2 regions of the Pseudomonas oryzae genome follow, and region 2 is predicted to be linked to the other one. Evidence: riboswitches for the same ligand, from Rfam matches in the RefSeq annotation. Region 2 holds a riboswitch; the other holds the start of a gene.
The links. Region 2 has a riboswitch for cobalamin ahead of cobW (cobalamin biosynthesis protein CobW). Riboswitches for the same ligand answer to the same signal wherever they lie in the genome.

Region 1: it holds a riboswitch for cobalamin, as region 2 does, so the genes downstream of both, BLT78_RS15545 (TonB-dependent receptor family protein) here and cobW (cobalamin biosynthesis protein CobW) in region 2, are expected to answer to the same signal.

What each region holds. Positions count from the first base shown of each region.
Region 1 is NZ_LT629751.1:3,457,843-3,462,617, forward strand. It holds gene ispA ((2E,6E)-farnesyl diphosphate synthase) at 1-800, shown strand, start outside; gene dxs (1-deoxy-D-xylulose-5-phosphate synthase) at 997-2,907, shown strand; cobalamin riboswitch at 2,950-3,159, shown strand; gene BLT78_RS15545 (TonB-dependent receptor family protein) at 3,254-4,775, shown strand, end outside.
Region 2 is NZ_LT629751.1:2,175,065-2,179,839, forward strand. It holds gene BLT78_RS09650 (hypothetical protein) at 90-395, shown strand; gene cobM (precorrin-4 C(11)-methyltransferase) at 355-1,131, opposite strand; gene BLT78_RS09660 (cobalamin biosynthesis protein) at 1,146-1,541, opposite strand; gene BLT78_RS09665 (CbtA family protein) at 1,538-2,245, opposite strand; gene BLT78_RS09670 (CbtB domain-containing protein) at 2,373-2,558, opposite strand; cobalamin riboswitch at 2,656-2,867, opposite strand; cobalamin riboswitch at 3,186-3,381, shown strand; gene cobW (cobalamin biosynthesis protein CobW) at 3,482-4,534, shown strand; gene cobN (cobaltochelatase subunit CobN) at 4,541-4,775, shown strand, end outside.

The DNA.
Region 1 (4,775 bases), 1.3 Mb from region 2:
GCCTCTACCAGGCCATGCGCTACAGCGTGATCAACGGCGGCAAGCGCGTGCGCCCGCTGCTCGCCTACGCCGCCTGCGAGACCCTCGGCGGCGCCGCCGAACGGGCCGACGGCGCGGCCTGCGCGGTGGAGCTGATCCACGCCTACTCGCTGGTCCACGACGACCTGCCGGCGATGGACGACGACGACCTGCGCCGCGGCCAGCCGACCACCCACATCGCCTTCGACGAGGCCTGCGCCATCCTCGCCGGCGACGGCCTGCAGGCGCTGGCCTTCGAGGTGCTGGCCGACACCGCGCGCAACCCGCAGGACGCCGAGACCCGCCTGGACATGATCGCCAGCCTGGCGCGCGCCGCCGGCCCCGCCGGCATGGTCGGCGGCCAGGCCATCGACCTCGGCTCGGTCGGCGTGCAGCTCGACCAGGCCGCGCTGGAAACCATGCACCGGCACAAGACCGGTGCGCTGATCGAGGCCAGCGTGCGCCTCGGCGCCCTGGCCAGCGGGCGCAGCGACGCCAGCAGCCTCGCCGCCCTGCAGCGCTACGCGCGCGCCATCGGCCTGGCCTTCCAGGTCCAGGACGACATCCTCGACGTGGAAAGCGACACCGCCACCCTCGGCAAGACCCAGGGCAAGGACCAGGCCAACGACAAGCCGACCTACCCAGCGCTGCTCGGCCTCGACGCCGCCAAGGCCTACGCCCTGGAACTGCGCGACCAGGCGCTGGCCGCGCTGACCGACTTCGACGAGCGCGCCGACGCCCTGCGCCAGCTGGCCCGCTACATCGTCGAACGTCGCCACTGAGGCCCGTCCGAGCGGGTGGAAACCGCGCCGCGGATTTCCACCGCAGGCCGCGCCGGAGCAGGCGGCGCCGTCAGCCGGCCGCCGCACCGCGCACGCCGTGTAACAATCCCGTCACTCCTCGACCTTCGCTTGCTTGGGCGCCCCGGCCGCTTCGGGTAAACTCGCCCATCCTTTGCCGATTGCCGTAGTACGTCCGATGCCCAAGACGCTGCACGAGTTCCCCCGCCAGCGGCCCGACACGCCCCTGCTCGACCGTATCGACAGCCCCGCCGCGCTGCGCGCCCTCAGCGAAGCCGAGCTGGATACCCTGGCCGACGAGCTGCGCCAGTACCTGCTCTACACCGTGGCGCGCACCGGCGGGCACTTCGGCGCCGGCCTCGGCGTGGTCGAGCTGACCATCGCCCTGCACCACGTCTACCACACCCCGGAAGACCGCCTGGTGTGGGACGTCGGCCACCAGGCCTACCCGCACAAGATCCTCACCGGGCGCCGCGAGCAGATGGCGACCCTGCGCCAGAAGGGCGGCCTGGCCGCCTTCCCGCGGCGCAGCGAGAGCGCGTACGACACCTTCGGCGTCGGCCACTCGAGCACCTCGATCAGTGCCGCGCTGGGCATGGCGCTGGCCAACCGCCTGCAGGGCAACGACAGGCGCACCGTGGCGGTGATCGGCGACGGCGCACTGACCGCCGGCATGGCCTTCGAGGCGCTCAACCATGCGCCCGAGGTCAAGGCCGACATGCTGGTGGTGCTCAACGACAACGACATGTCGATCTCGCGCAACATCGGCGGGCTGAACAACTACCTGACCAAGATCCTCTCCAGCCGCACCTACGCCAGCATGCGCGAGGGCAGCAAGAAGATCCTCTCGCGCATTCCCGGCGCCTGGGAGATCGCCCGGCGCACCGAGGAGCACGCCAAGGGCATGCTGGTGCCCGGCACCCTGTTCGAGGAGCTGGGCTGGAACTACATCGGCCCGATCGACGGTCACGACCTGCCGACCCTGATCGCCACCCTGCGCAAGATGCGCGAGCTCAAGGGCCCGCAGTTCCTGCACATCGTCACCAAGAAGGGCAAGGGCTTCGCCCCGGCCGAGGCCGACCCGATCGGCTACCACGCGATCAGCAAGCTGGAGATCGGCAGCCAGCAGGCCGCGAAGAAGCCGTCCGGGCCGAAGTACTCGGCGGTGTTCGGCCAGTGGCTGTGCGACATGGCCGAGCAGGACCCGCGGCTGATCGGCATCACCCCGGCGATGAAGGAAGGCTCCGACCTGGTGGCCTTCGCCGACCGCTATCCCGAGCGCTACTTCGACGTGGCGATCGCCGAGCAGCACGCGGTGACCCTGGCCGCCGGCCTTGCCTGCGAAGGCGCCAAGCCGGTGGTGGCGATCTATTCGACCTTCCTGCAGCGCGCCTACGATCAGCTGATCCACGACGTCGCCGTGCAGGACCTCGACGTGCTGTTCGCCATCGACCGCGCCGGCCTGGTCGGCGAGGACGGGCCGACCCACGCCGGCAGCTTCGACCTCTCCTACCTTCGCTGCATCCCCGGCATGCTCGTCATGACCCCCAGCGACGAGAACGAGCTGCGCCTGCTGCTCACCACCGGCTACCAGTACAGCGGCCCGGCGGCGGTGCGCTACCCACGCGGCTCGGGGCCCAACACGCCGATCGCGCCGGAGCTGCAGACGGTGGAGATCGGCAAGGGCGTGCTGCGCCGCCAGGGCCGCCGCGTCGCCCTGCTGGTGTTCGGCGTGCAGCTGAGCGAGGCCCTGCAGGTCGCCGAGCGGCTCGACGCCACGGTGGTCGACATGCGCTTCGTCAAGCCGCTGGACGAAGCGCTGCTGCGCGAGCTGGCCGCCAGCCACGAGCTGCTGGTCACCGTCGAGGAGAACGCCATCATGGGCGGTGCCGGTTCGGCGGTCGCCGAGTTCCTCGCCCGCGAGGCCATCGTCCGTCCGCTGCTGCAGCTCGGCCTGCCCGACTGCTACGTCGAGCATGCCAAGCCGGCGGAGATGCTCGCCGAGTGCGGCCTGGATGCCGCCGGCATCGAAACCGCGGTGCGGACGCGGCTGGCGCTGCTTGAAGGAAATTCAAGACAAGCGGTCTGAAAGATGCTTGAGTTTCAGGACGCCGCGCACTAAGGTGCGCGGCGTTTTGCTTTTCGTCAGGGTGCGCGGGCCATCAGCCTGCGTTAAACGGGAAGCCGGTGCGCTCCATGCGAGCAAGGCCGGCGCTGCCCCCGCAACGGTAATCGACCGCAGGCCCGAGGCCTGCAACCTTGCCCAACGGCCACTGGGATTTCCCGGGAAGGCGGGCCAAGGGTCGACAGCCCGGAGACCGGCCCGGACGGATTCGACAGGTGTTGCGGAGGGCCGCACCGTCAGTCGCGCGCCGCGGCGCGTCTCTGTCTCCTGCCCTCCTCGAAAGTCTGCCTTCCACTTTTGAGGACTTCCCATGAAGCTTTCCCGTCTGGCGCTGGCCGTAGCCCTGGCGCCCACCCTGGCCCTGGCCGGCGAGCCCGCCGACGACGTCCAGCCGCTGATCGTCACCCGCGCCACCCCGCTGGAACAGCCGGCCCCGGCCAGCGTGCGGGTGATCAAGCGCGCCGAGATCGAACGCAGCGGCGCCCAACACCTGGTCGACGTGCTGCGCAACCAGGCCGGCGTGCAGCTGCGCGACGTCATCGGCGACGGCAGCCGCGCCACTCCCAGCCTGCGCGGCTTCGGCGAAAACGCGGTGAACAACACCCTGATCCTGGTCGACGGCCGCCGTCTCAACCAGCCGGCGCTGGCCGGCGCCGACCTCAACAGCGTGCCGCTGGCCAACATCGAGCGCATCGAGATCCTGCGCGGCGCCGGCACCGTGCTGTACGGCGACCAGGCGGTCGGCGGGGTGATCAACATCATCACCCGCACCCCACGCCGCAACGAGGCCTACGTGGAAACCACCCAGGGCAGCCACGACCTCGAGGCCTACCGCGGCCACGTGTTCCAGCAGCTCGGCGGCGGCTTCTCCGCCTACGCCAGCGGCGAAACCCGCCACACCGACAACTACCGCGACCACAACAACGCCGACTACAGCAACGCCTTCGGCCGCCTGCGCTACGATCACGCCCGGGGCTGGGCACTGTACGAATACCAGACGGTGGACGACGAGCTGCGCCTGCCCGGATACCTGAGCGAGGCCGAGCGCCGCGCAGATCGCAAGGCCAGCTACGCTGCCAATACCAACGGCTTCAACGACAGCCAGACCCAGGTGCACCGCTTCGCCGCCGAGCAGCGCCTGGATGAGATCTGGGCTGCCGACTTCGATTACAGCCACAGCGACCAGGATGGCGTCGGCGCTTACAACAGCGCCTGGGGCAGCTCGCCGTTCACCCAGGGCACCCGCGTGGAAAGCTTCAGTCCGCGCCTGACCGCGCGCTGGGACAGCGGCCTGGGGCGCAGCGAGTGGCTGCTCGGCCACGACCACATCACCAGCGACTACCAGGCGTCCTGGGGCACCGACTTCCGTCAGACCCTGCGCGACTGGTACACCCAGCTCAGCCAGCCACTCGGCCATGATCTGACCCTGACCCTCGGCTACCGCGCCAGCGAGGCCGAGGATCGCAACCATGCGGTCGGCAAGACCCATACCGACCGCGAAGGCAGCAGCAGCGTCGGCCTGAGCTGGCAGGCCGACGCACAGACCCGCGTGTTCCTCAGGCGCGAGGACGTGCTGCGCTGGGCCAACATCGACGAGAACGGCTGGACCAGCCCTGGCGTCGAGTTCCTCGCGCCGCAGACCGGCGAGTCCTGGGAAAGCGGCGTGGAATGGGACGACGGCGTGCAGCGCTACCAGCTCAGCGTCTACCGCCTCGACCTCGACGACGAGCTGATGTACGACCCCAGCGCTCCCGGCCCCTTCGGCCTCGGTGCCAACATCAACCTCGACCAGACCCGCCGCGACGGCCTGCTGCTCGAGGCGCAGCGTCAGC
Region 2 (4,775 bases):
GCGAATCGCCCTCGGCTGTCGCCGGACGCCGCGATCTGCAACACTGCCCCGCCCCCTCCCGGACACCCCCCGCTGCCATGACCCCGGCCGTGCAAACCTTTCTCGACTGCTGCCAGCGCATCCTGCACGGCGACGCCGCCCTGATCGAGCAGCTGCGCGCCGCGGGCTTCGCCTGCACGCCGGCGAGCTGGACCTTCAGCCTGCCGGCCCTGCATGCCTTTCTCGCTCCGCGGCTGGCGACCGGCGAAACATTGGAGTACCGCGCCTTCGTCCGCCAGCTGTTCGCCAGCCGGATCAACCTGGAGCTACACGAGCGCGGCGCGGAAATCGCCATCGCCGACAACCGCGGCAAGGTCAGTGCGAGTCTGTACTGCCTGCGTCGCCGGCCCGCCTGAACAGGTGGCGGGTGTCCTGGTGGTAGAGCGCCGAGTCGGCGAAGCCCTCGGCGCCGAGCACCCGGCCGACCAGGATCAGCGCCGTGCGGCGAAAGCCCTTGGCGCGCACCCGCTGCTCGATATCGGCGAGGGTGCCGCTGACCCAGTCCTGATCCGGCCAGCTGGCGCGGTGCACCACGGCGATCGGGCAGTCGCTGCCGTAGTGCGGCAACAGCTCGGCGACGATCCGGCCGAGATGCTGGACACCCAGATGGATGGCCATGGTGGCGCGGTGGCGCGCCAAGTCCCCCAACTGCTCGCCCTCGGGCATGTTCGATTTGCTGGCGTATCGGGTGAGGATCACCGTCTGCGCTACCTCCGGCAGGGTCAGCTCGCTTTCCAGCAGGGCCGCGCAGGCCGAGGTGGCGGTGACGCCGGGCACGATCTCGAAGGCGATGCCCAGCGCGCGCAGCTGACGGATCTGCTCGCCGATGGCGCCGTACAGGGACGGATCGCCGGAGTGCACGCGGGCCACGTCCTGGCCGCGCGCGTCGGCGGCGCTGATCAGCGCGATGATCTCGTCCAGATGCAGTTCGGCGGTGTTGACCACCAGCTCGGCGCTATGCCCCTGCAGCACCGCCTCGGGGACCAGCGAGCCGGCGTAGAGGATCACCGGGCAACTGCGCAGCAGACGCTGACCCTTGACGGTGATCAGCTCGGGGTCGCCGGGGCCGGCGCCGATGAAATAGACAGTCATGGAGACTCCAGGAATCAGACTATGGCGATCGCCAGTGTGGCGCGGGCACTGCTGCTCCTGGCGCAGAGCAGCCTGGCCCGGCCCCCCGTGAGGGCCTCGGCCTGGGCCAGGGCGCTGGCCTCGGCCACCCCGGCGCTGCCGGTGATGCGCAGGGACAGGACGGAGTGCCGGCTCAGGCGCTCGTGGTAGCGGGCGAGCCGTGCAGCCGGCAGCAGCGCCAGCGGCAGGCCCAGGTGCTCGGCCAGCTCGCGCAGGCCGGCTTCGTCGGCCTTGTGCGCGCTGCTGGCCAGGCAGTCCAGGTCAGCCGCCTGCAGGCCCTGCTGGCGCAAGGTCTGCTCCAGCAGCTCCAGCAGCTCGCCCATCGAACAGCCGCGCCGACAGCCGAGGCCGACGACGTGCCGCACGCTCATGCGCTGCGCGCGCGGCTGTGGAACCAGGCCGCGGCCAGGCCCAGGGCGGACCAGAACAGCGCGTTGGTCAGCAGCGAGGCGACGACGAACTCCTGCGCCAGGGCGGCCGGCGCCAGGCTCACGTGCACCTCCGGCTGCGGCGCGCCGACCAGGTGTGGCAGCGCCAGCAAGGGCACGCCGGCGAGGCGCCACGTCCAGTCGCGACCGAAGGCCAGCAGGCCCAGGCCGACGGCGGTCGCCGTGGCGGTACCGAGCCACCAGTACTGGCGCAGCAGCAGATCGGCAGCCTCGGTGCCCGGCAATTCCGGCGGCAGGCCGGCGGACGGCGCCAGCGAGAAGGTGGCGAAACCGCCGAGCCCCCACAGCAGCCCCTGCCAGCTGCGCCCCGGCGCGCGCAGGGTGAACAGGCCCGCCAGCATCAGGGCGAAGCCAACCGCCACCACCAGATTGCTCAGCCCGGTGGACAGCAGGCGCTGCCAGCCGTCCTCGGGCGCCCAGGCCTCTGCCCCGTGCTCGTGGCCGGCGGCATGCGCGTGGTCGTGAGCAGCCTCAGCAGCGGCAGGCTCGTGTCCGGCGCTCGCGCCGGTTTCGTAGGTTTCCGCCTGCAGGATCAGCGGGCTGACCCACAGGCTTTGCAGCAGGGTCAGCACGATGGCGGCGAACAGGCCGGCGAAACCGGCCGTTTGGGCGATGCGTTTGATCATCGACAGAACTTCTCGAGGCTGGGGCGCGATGGCACAGAGCCACCACATGCGCCTGTAGGGGCGAATTCATTCGCCAAAATCCCCCGCGAAGGCGAATGAATTCGCCCCTACCGAGCGGGAGCATGGCTCAGTGGCAGGGAAACGCCGCGCTGTGCCGGGTGTCGTGGGCAGCGTTGTGCACCACTTCGAGGTGCGAGAAGCCGGCGACGAAGATCAGCGCCGCGCCGAGCAGGCAGCTGCCGACGGCGAGGAGCAGGCGTTGCGAGAGAGGGAGGGTGACGGAGGCGGAAGACGATAGTGCGCTGCTGGACATGAGCTGACCTTCTGATGAGGTGAAAAACGGCGCAGAAGGAACGCAGCACGAGCAGGCCCACAGGGCCAGATCCGGCGCGCACCCGCCCGCCGCGGGTTGCCAAACGAGGATTCAGGCCGGTCTCCGGGCTTGCGACGCCTTTGCAGGAACCGGGTCGGCCTTCCCATGCACGAGGCACAGTGGCGTGGATGACCCTTCGATCGCTTACCGTTGCGGGGGCAGCGCCGGACTCGTCTCGTCAGAGACCCACCGGCTTCCCGTTTCACCTCGCGCACGGCGGCGCGAGACACCTGAAACAGCTTTTTCTAGAACAGCACGCAGCCCCCGCCAGCGTCAACCGCGACGGTTGGCCGACCGGGAATACAGGGGAGAATTCACTCGCCTGCGCGCGGCCTTTAGACGAATGAAGCGGTTATGCCTGCGTGAGGCCGTAGGATGGGCTTCAGCCCACCAAAGGGCAGCGTGGGCTAAAGCCCACCCTACGAGGCTGCCCACCCCAGCAAGATGCCTTGGCAAAAGTTTCCGGGCTCATAGCCGATGAATGCGCCTCTACGCGCCGCGAACCGGGCGCCCTACTGTTCATGCGCCTACCCCACCGCCACGGTTGACCTGCCCGCAGCCACTGCGTAGCCTTCGCGCCTTCGAGGTTCTCCGGCCCCCTCTGGCCGGAGCTAAGAGGGAACACGGTGAAGCCGTGGCTGCCCCCGCAACTGTGAACGGTCAACGCCCCTTCGATGGACCACTGCCTGCCGGCGGGAAGGTGAAGGGGATGCGCGATGCGCCAGCCGTGAGCCAGGAGACCTGCCTCGCAAGAACTTCAACTGTCCGGGCGGGGTGATCCGGTGGTGCTTGGCCTGCGCGTGCTCGACTGCGCGGCCCGCCCCTGCCCGTCCGTCACTCCCACCGACGCTCCGGGGCCCTCGATGAAATCCCTCGCCAAACTTCCCGTCACCATCGTCACCGGCTTCCTCGGCGCCGGCAAAACCACCCTGCTGCGCCACATGCTCGGCCATGCCGAAGGCCGGCGCATCGCGGTGATCGTCAACGAGTTCGGCGAACTGGGCATCGACGGCGAAATCCTCAAGCAATGCGCGATCGGCTGCTCGGAAGAGGAAGCCAGCGGTCGGGTCTTCGAGCTGGCCAACGGCTGCCTGTGCTGCACCGTGCAGGAAGAATTCTTCCCGGTGATGCGCGAGCTGGTCGCCCGCCGCGGCGAGCTCGACCACATCCTCATCGAGACCTCCGGCCTGGCCCTGCCCAAGCCGCTGGTGCAGGCCTTCAACTGGCCGGAAATCCGTAACGCCTGCACCGTCGACGCGGTGATCACCGTGGTCGACAGCCCGGCCGTGGCCGCCGGCACCTTCGCCGCCTTCCCCGAGCAGGTCGACGCCCAGCGCAAGCAGGACCCCAACCTCGACCACGAGTCGCCGCTGCACGAGCTGTTCGCCGACCAGCTGGCCAGCGCCGACCTGGTCATCCTCAACAAGGCCGACCTGCTCGACGCCGAGGCGCTGGCCGCGGTGCGCATGGAAGTCGCCGAGGAGCTGCCGCCGGCGGTCAAGGTCGTCGAGGCCCACGGCGGCGAGCTGCCGCTGGACGTGCTGCTCGGCCTCAACTGCGAGACCGAGCTGCACATCGACGGCCGCCGCACCCACCACGACGAGGAGGACGAGGACCACGACCACGAGGAGTTCGACTCCTTCGCCGTGGAGCTGCCCGCGGCCGACGAGACGCGCCTGCTGCAAGCGCTGAAGGACGCGGTCGCCAGCCACGGCATCCTGCGCATCAAGGGCTTCGCCGCCATCCCCGGCAAGCCGATGCGCCTGCTGCTGCAGGGCGTTGGCCAGCGCTTCGACAAGCACTTCGACCGCGCCTGGCAGGCCGACGAGGCGCGCCTCACCCGCCTGGTGGTGATCGGCCAGGCGCTGGACCAGGCGGCCATCGCCGCCGAACTGCAGGCGGCGCTGGCCGGCTGATCTCCCATGCACCTGCTGCGCACCCAGCCCGGCGTCCCGTTGCCGGCCGACAGCATCGCCGACCTCGGCCAGACGCCGGCCGAGCTGGCGATCCTCTGCACCGGCGACTCGCACCTGTCGTTGCTGGCCGCGGTCGCCCGCGAGCTGCCCGAGGACTACCCGAGCCTGCGCCTGGCCAGCCCGGCGCAGCTGCCCAACCACGCCTCGGTGGACTTCTACGTCGAGCAGGTGCTGCAGCACG